DNA from 2 places in the Alteromonas sp. ABV4_515 genome. Region 2 is predicted to be linked to the other one. Evidence: predicted binding sites of a transcription regulator. Region 2 holds the regulator's gene; the other holds the start of a gene.
The links. The regulator FliA, encoded in region 2, starts transcription of late flagellar genes. The targets are predictions, from matches to a motif close to CTAAAGNTNNNNNNNNNNNNGCCGATA.
Positions count from the first base shown of each region.

Region 1: the regulator FliA is predicted to act here: its motif matches at 2,024-2,050, upstream of ACXAGX_RS12365 (VC2046/SO_2500 family protein).

Region 1 covers NZ_JBSWWZ010000005.1:14,840-19,057, forward strand. Annotated here, with positions in the region: gene ACXAGX_RS12350 (DEAD/DEAH box helicase) at 1-22, shown strand, start outside; gene ACXAGX_RS12355 (EF-hand domain-containing protein) at 86-328, opposite strand; gene trhO (oxygen-dependent tRNA uridine(34) hydroxylase TrhO) at 388-1,386, opposite strand; gene ACXAGX_RS12365 (VC2046/SO_2500 family protein) at 1,509-2,015, opposite strand; gene ACXAGX_RS12370 (response regulator) at 2,134-3,774, shown strand; gene ACXAGX_RS12375 (EamA family transporter) at 3,755-4,195, opposite strand; gene ACXAGX_RS12380 (DUF6279 family lipoprotein) at 4,196-4,218, opposite strand, start outside.
Region 2 covers NZ_JBSWWZ010000003.1:323,652-327,869, reverse strand. Annotated here, with positions in the region: gene flhF (flagellar biosynthesis protein FlhF) at 1-741, shown strand, start outside; gene ACXAGX_RS09200 (MinD/ParA family protein) at 738-1,604, shown strand; gene ACXAGX_RS09195 (RNA polymerase sigma factor FliA) at 1,601-2,329, shown strand; gene cheY (chemotaxis response regulator CheY) at 2,378-2,761, shown strand; gene ACXAGX_RS09185 (protein phosphatase CheZ) at 2,796-3,539, shown strand; gene ACXAGX_RS09180 (chemotaxis protein CheA) at 3,552-4,218, shown strand, end outside.

The DNA.
Region 1 (4,218 bases), on a different contig from region 2:
GGTAGACGACGAAGAAGAATAGCACACAAAAAACGGGCTCATCAGAGCCCGTTTTTAATGGTAAGTATTTTGCGCTAAGCAGAAATTAATATTCCCACCAGCCTTCCTGCCACCAGGCAAGAAATTCTTCGAAGTCGATGTAGCCGTCATCATTGTCATCAATAATTTTAAAGCCTTCTTCTACGTGGCTCATTTTCGTTTTTGGTGACAGTACGGTCAGCAATTCAATAAATTCAGGCAGGTCGATTTGACCGTTACCGTCTTTATCAAAAAAGCTGAAGTCACTTTTGATTTCGGCGATTTTTTCTTCTGAAAGTTGAGTGCTCACTTAATGTCCTGATTATTTACGACTTATAAATAAAGTGTACAACCCAACTTCGCTACTGTCTACTTAGACTGACTCTGTTTTGCTGCAAGTGCACGTTGACGCTGCGCATCGGCCTTTTCCTGGCGGCGTTTTTCCATTGCAACGCGGGCATCAGAACCAACGTGTTCCTCGCTACGCGCTTTTGCCAGCTGAACCTGCTTCTCACGTTCGCGGAAACGGGCAATCTGATCTTCGCTGTGGGTGCCGAAACAGTGCGGGCAGCTCACGCCAGCTTCATATTTATCAGACTGCTTATCGTCTTCTGTGATAGGCAAACGACAGGCATAGCAAGCGTCATACTGACTTTTCTCTAAATCATGATTTACCGCTACACGGTTATCAAATACAAAACAGTCGCCTTCCCACAACGATTCTTCTTTCGGTACATCTTCTAAATATTGCAAGATGCCACCTTCAAGATGATACACCTCGTCGAACCCCTGCTCTTTTAAGTATGCGGTCGACTTCTCGCAGCGAATACCGCCGGTACAGAACATGGCCACTTTCTTGTGCTTGTCCTTGTCCATGTTGTCTTTCACATAGTCCGGAAACTCGCGAAACGTTTTGGTTTTCGGATCGACCGCGTGTTTAAAAGTGCCAATCTCAATTTCATAATCGTTACGGGTATCAATCACCAGCACGTCTGGGTCGCTAATGAGCGCATTCCAGTCTTTTGGCTTCACGTAAGAACCGACAGTATGACGCGGATCAATACCTTCCACGCCCATGGTCACGATTTCCTTCTTCAGTTTCACCTTGGTACGGTAAAAAGGCTGTTCTTCGTGTAAGGATTCTTTGTAGGAAATAGGATTGATTCGTGCATCACTGTTAAGGTAAGCCAGCAGGCCATCGATCCCTTCGCGGGTACCAGAAACCGTGCCGTTAATGCCTTCATGGGCAAGCAGTAATGTACCTTTGATACCAAGCGCTTCCATCTTTTCGACGAGAGGTTGGCGCATAGATTCAAAGTTTTCAAGCGCAACGAATTTGTACATCGCGCAAACGATATATTGAGACATAGGATTGTTCACCTTTGCTGATTGGAACGTAAGACCAGTGCAAATTGCGGCGCGAAATATACCAGAACAGTCCCTTTATGCCAAATGCGCAGCAGACCCCCTCTCGGTATCGTTGATGTAAATCAAGCCGAGAGTAAATCGTTGGATTTTTCTATTACGTCTAATAAACCCGTTTCATCCACGCTTTTTTGATTTGGCGTCGACACATTTAAACGTAACTGCGTTGCCAAACTGCAATTAACTTTTACCTCAGGTGGGATTGATCGCGCATTGTCGCGATAACTGAGCGGGTCCGGGTGCATCGATTGCCATAAAGAAAATGCGGCAACAGCGCCACTGTTTGCCAGCAACGACGTTACGCCTGAGGTTTGATAATCCGTTGTGCCAGCCTGCAACGCAGGTCGGCGGTAGTGATTTAAACGCGCAGGAAAATCGTCATCAGGGACCGTAGGTTCCTCGTCACTTATTATCCTTAGCGGTTCCGAGCCTGGTTGACAATGTATTGAAAGGTATAAGGAAAACAACGCGCCATTTTGTGTAGCGCGGCCGAGTTCACCAGACCATTCACGATCCGGTAATGTAATTTCCGCCAGTGGATGACGGTGTAATGTCGGGCTTTGTTCGCTCATATTGAGGTTATCGGCATAAAAACAGATAAATAAAGTCTTTTGCGTACAAATTTGCATACTTGAACTTTCGTCTAAGTGGTACGATCATTATGTCGACGAACAGAAAAGGCGACTATCGATGAATTATGCGGACAAACGCGTGTTGATTATTGAAGACCAACGCCCTTTTCTGCTGGTCCTTCGCGGCCTTATGCAATCAATGGGCGCCACTGAAGTGGTCACCAAATCATCAGCGGAACAAGCGCTGTCATTATGTAAGAAACGCAAGTTCGATATCGTTATTTGCGATCTTCATCTCGGATCTGACAAGAAGAACGGTTTCGAATTCATAGAAGAATTAAAAATGCGTCGCTTAGCTAAGCCAGACTGTATCGTGATGTTGATCAGTGCCGACAGCACACGACCCTACGTACTAGGCTCTTTGGAGCGCACACCAGACGACTATCTAATAAAGCCTTTTTCTCAAAACCAGTTAAGCACCCGTCTTGAACGCTGCTGGCATAAACGCCAAGTCCTTTTGCCCATTTATCGAGCCCTCGATAACGACGATCTCCCAGAAGCACAAAAAGAGGCAGAAAAGCTGCTGAAAACAAATAGAACCTATCGGGGCTCAATAGCACGGCTTCTCGTAGAGATTTATTGGCGTGAGAAACGATTTGAAAAAGCGCTAAGCGTACTCAGCGATTTTGATGAAGACAGGCCAGTGCCCTGGCTACAAACGGCATTAGCGCGAAATTGGCTTAAACTGGGCAAAATTGATAAAGCACGAGAAACGGCATGTACTGTAGTTCGGCACAGTAAATTTAATGCCGAGGCGTACGATGTCATTGCTGAATGCCAGCTACACAATAATGAACCTGAAGCTGCGGCAGAAACTATCAAGCAAGCTATCAAAATCAGTCCATATTCAACCGACCGTCATCATATTGCCAGCGAAATTGCCCGTAAAAATGCAGATTACGTAATGATTAGCGAGTGTGCCCTGGCCATTTGGAAGTTATCCCGCAAAGTCACAAGAAACAATGCCAACGTGTGGTGTAATTACATTGGCAGTATTCTTGAAGTGGCTGAGCATGCTGACGATAAACGCACGCGCAATAAATATCAACATGAGGCGAGTCTTGCCGTGCAACGGGGTAAAAGTGATGATTATCTGTCCCGATATAATGATGATTTCGACTTCACCATATATGAGGCACTCTTCAATGCCAGACTTCACAGCCTCGACGGCAAGTTGATTGAAGCAAAACGGGTGTTGTCTGGCGGACAGCAAGCCATTGAGCAAAAGTACGATCACTATCCTCAAAGCTACATTCCTGACAGCATAAAAGTGCTCTACGCCGTGGGTGAATATGACGAAGCGGAAGCATTGGCCGCACTGGCAAGTGATGACCAGATAAACCGGTTTACCGACAGTACACTCAAGTCGGAACAAACTAAAGCCCTGGAAAAAAGACAATTATACGCTCGACATAACAAGGAAGGCATCGATCATTACCAAGCCGGTGATTACACTGCCGCTCGCCGCTCTTTCACGAGTGCATTGCAATTTGCGCCAGTGAATACCGGCGTCGCATTGAATTTGCTGCAGTGTGTGGTGAAGTTAATGCATGCACAAACAAAACAAGAACCTGGCTTACAAAATGAATCCCGCCGTTTGTTAACCATGCTAGAGGGCCAATCCCTGAAGCAGCAGTACGCACAAAAACTGTCTGATTTAAAAGAAGAGCTATCCGGCCTTACCAGCAAGGCGGCTTGATAAAACAGCCTTTTGCTTCTTCCGCCCTAAAGCAGCCAACATTGAACCACACGCGCATGGCTTCGGTAAACGCCCCGTAGGCGACCAATGTATTAAGACAACAAAATACCAGGGCCCTGGAAGCACTGAGAAATCGTAGCCCCATTACGTTGGTCACGTAGTTTGTTACCAGCATGATGGTGGCGCCAATTGCCACCCACCACGCTTTTTTTGACAACATGTTTAACGTTGGAATATTGTTATTCAGTTGCAGTAAGGCAAGTACTACCACGCCCGCCGTAATAAAGCGGAAAAAAGTAATCGTGGGGCTGTCCATCACGGTTAAACACAGCGTAAGCGCTACGGGTAACACACCCCAAAGAAAGGCCGTTAACAGTGAGAGTAAAAAACCATAAACAGGCCGGTACGCGGTATCCAACAATTAATCATCCAATAAATCCTCAA
Region 2 (4,218 bases):
TCACAGTACACCGAGCGTGAAGCGTGGATTTATTTGTTGAACCTGTTGGCTAACCGTCTGAACGTTTCGGGTAACGATATTCTTACGCAAACCGGTGTTGTTGCACTGGTCGGTCCAACTGGCACGGGCAAAACCACTACCGTTGCAAAGCTTGCTGCACGTTATGCACAAAAGTACGGGGCAGAGCAGGTAGCGATGATCACCATCGATACCTATCGGATTGCAGCTTATGAACAGCTGGCGACTTACGGCAAAATTATTGGCTGTACTACCCGAAAAGCACAAAGTAGCGAAGAATTAGCTGAACAACTCTTTCAGTTACGTCATAAACGTCTAATATTAATAGATACAGCAGGTTTTAGTCAGCGAGATAGCCGATTAATTCAACAACTTGGTCAGTTTAGCAACGGTCAAATGCAACCTGTACGTAAATACCTGGTTGCGCAAGCTAATACCCAATATCCTGCTCTGCAGCGCATTATTGCAGCGTATAATTCGGTTAAACTCGACGGCTGTATCTTCACTAAAATTGATGAGTGCTACAGTTTGGGTGAGGTATTAAGCGTTGCTGTTGAGCAGCAGCTACCGGTGAGTTATGTGACCGATGGCCAGCAGGTGCCTGAAGATATTAAAGTTGCTGATGCGAAATCTCTCGTATCTGCAGCGGCAAAGCTTTATAAAAAGTACGGTTTGAATCATACTAAGCATAATCATGAAGTTAATTCAGTTAAGGCAGTATGATCGAAGATCAAGCGAGTAGCTTACGAAAGATGAATCAATCACGCCTCATTAAGGTTATAGCCGTCACCGGCGGTAAGGGTGGTGTGGGTAAAACCAACATCACACTGAATACGGCCATCGCCATGGCAAAGCAAGGCAAACGGGTGATGGTGCTCGACGCCGACCTTGGCCTGGCTAACGTCGATGTTATGCTCGGACTGCGAGTAGAGAAGAACCTTTCTCATGTGCTGTCTGGCGAATGCACCCTCGACGATGTGCTGGTAACCGGCCCCCATGGCATCAAAATCGCACCGGCAACGTCGGGTACGCAGGCAATGACAGAATTGTCGCCTACCGAGCATGCAGGTCTAATTCGTGCGTTCAGTGAATTGCGCTCGCAAATCGACGTGCTCATTGTCGATACTGCAGCGGGTATTTCCGATATGGTGCTGAGTTTCTCCCGGGCGTCTCAGGATATTATGGTCGTGGTGTGCGACGAACCCACCTCGCTCACTGATGCCTATGCGTTAATTAAAATTCTAAATCGGGAACACGGTGTTTTTCGGTTTAAAATTGTTGCCAACATGGTGCGGGACATACGTGAAGGACAGGAGCTTTTCAGTAAATTATCAAAAGTCACTGGGCGTTTCCTTGATGTGGCGCTTGAACTGGTGGCTACCGTCCCCTTCGACGAGAATATTCGTCGAGCGGTAAGAAAGCAGACAGCCATCGTTGATGCTTTCCCAGGCTCGCCTGCCGCCGTAGCCATTAGTCAATTGGCGACCAAAGCGGCTAATTGGCCGGTTCCTGCCCAGCCAGGCGGACATCTCGAATTTTTCATCGAACAACTGGTAGCTAAACAAGCGGTAGGAAACCAACGTTGAACAGTAAAGCAGCAGCTTACCGACAACAGAATGACACTGCACAGTTGGTAGAGCGACATGCACCATTGGTTAAACGCATAGCCCATCATTTGATGGCCCGTTTACCTGCCAGTGTGCTTGTGGACGACCTGATACAGTCTGGCATGATCGGATTGCTGGAAGCTGCGAAAAATTTTGACGGTTCGAAGGGCGCCAGTTTTGAGACGTTTGCGGGTATTCGTATTCGCGGTGCCATGCTGGATGAAATTCGAAAAGGTGACTGGACTCCCCGTTCAGTGCACAAGAATAGCCGCGCAATCACAGAAGCTATCTCTTTAGTTGAAAGAGAAACAGGAAGAGATGCGCGCGATGTTGAAATAGCTGCTAAGCTAAATGTCAGCATTAATGATTATCATCAAATGCTTAACGAGGTTAATGCCGGAAAATTAATCGGTATCGAAGATCTCGGTGTATCTGAAGATGTGATCACAACAGAACAAAGTAAGGGTAATGACTCACCGTTAGAAGATCTTATGCAAGGCGCCTTTCAGAAAGCGCTGGCATACGCTATAACAACATTACCCGAGCGGGAAGCGATTGTATTGTCTCTGTACTATGACGAGGAACTGAACCTACGTGAAATAGGTGAAGTGCTCGACGTGAGTGAGTCCAGAGTCAGTCAAATTCACAGCCAAGCCATGTTAAAACTAAAAGCACGAATGCAATCCTGGCAGGCTGAAGAATAGCGCACACCAATATTAATAACGATTTACTATCCTTCACCGGAGGCTATTTTGGACAAGAGCATGAAAATTCTCGTGGTAGACGATTTTTCTACGATGAGACGAATCATAAAAAACCTGCTTAAAGATCTTGGATTTTCCAATATTCAGGAAGCTGACGATGGTAGTACAGCTTTGCCTATGCTCCAGCAAGGCGACTTCGACTTTGTCGTGACTGACTGGAACATGCCGGGAATGCAAGGGATCGATCTTCTTAGAGCTATCCGTGCTGACGACAAACTTAAACACTTACCAGTGCTCATGGTGACTGCAGAAGCGAAGAAAGAGCAAATTGTTGCTGCTGCACAAGCTGGCGTAAATGGATACGTGGTGAAACCATTTACAGCAGCTACACTAAAAGAGAAATTAGACAAAATCTTTCAGCGTTTAGGCTAACTTAGCAGCACCTGCCAGAGAAGAGGATTACTGGATGTCACCCATTAAAAAAGTCCCTATTTCGCTAGAAGAGGCGAAGCAACTGGTTAGTTATCTAGAGCAAGGGGATGATGAATCCGCCAATGCTCTGTTGGAGGCAGTATCAGCCAAGGAATCTGTGGAGCTCTTTGCCGAGGTTGGCAAGCTTACCCGTCAGCTCCATGATGCATTAAACACATTTCAATTAGACGAGCGCATCGCAGGCTTAGCCAACGATGATATTCCCGATGCGCAGACTCGTCTGAATTACGTCATCGAAGAAACAGAGAAAGCCGCCAACACCACAATGGATGCTGTCGAGTCATGCATGCCTATTGCGGAATCTCTGGCAGAGCGTATCGGCGCAATTGAGCCTGAATGGCAGAAACTCATGACCCGTCAAATCGAGCTAGGTGAGTTTAAGTCGTTGTGTTTGGAAATTGACTCCCTGTTTAAAGACGCATCTCAGGATTCGACTAAACTTAATAGTCTGTTAACCGAAGTGTTGATGGCACAAGGTTATCAGGATCTCACGGGGCAGGTTATTCGACGTGTAATCGATCTTGTGAAAGAAGTAGAAGATAGCTTGGTGAATATGTTGACTGTGTTTGGTGAAGCTGGTCAGCCTAAAGATAAAACACCCACCAAGAAGCCAGATGCGATTGAGGCAGAAGGCCCAATTCTTGATGCTGAAAAACGTGACGATGTTGTACAGGGTCAAGACGATGTGGATGACCTTCTATCAAGCCTTGGTTTTTAGGGGAGCGAATGAATGTCGTTTGAAGTTGATGAGGATATACTACAGGACTTTCTGGTTGAGGCTGGTGAGATCCTTGAACAATTACAGGAACAGCTGGTCGACCTGGAAAACAACCCGGAAGATGCTGACCTCCTCAACGCTATCTTCCGTGGGTATCACACTGTAAAAGGTGGTGCTGGTTTTCTTTCTCTAACCGAACTGGTAGAGATTTGTCACGGTGCAGAAAACGTCTTTGACGTGATGCGCAACGGTCAGCGCACGCTAACACCTGAACTTATGGATGTTATTCTCCAAGCCACGGATGTGGTTGTTGAGATGTTTGAACGTGTTAAAGCCCGCGAACCATTAGAGGCCGCAGACACAGCACTGGTCGATACCCTCCATAAACTCAGTAAGCCTGAATCCGCAGACGAAAATATTTTCGGCGATGTTTCAGCCGCAGCGCCGGTAGTTGAGGCGCCTGTCGAAGAAGAACCAGAACTCATTGTTGAAGAAACGCCTGTTGCACCCGAAGCTACTGCTGTGGCATCTGGCGACAGTGGTATTGAAGATATCTCAGAAGATGAGTTTGAAGCCTTGCTGGACCAATTACATGGTTCAGGTGCGCCTGGTCGTCCTGCTGAATCTGCAGCATCACCGGCCCCGGCAGCGCCAGCGGCACCTGCAGCGGGTGGCGATG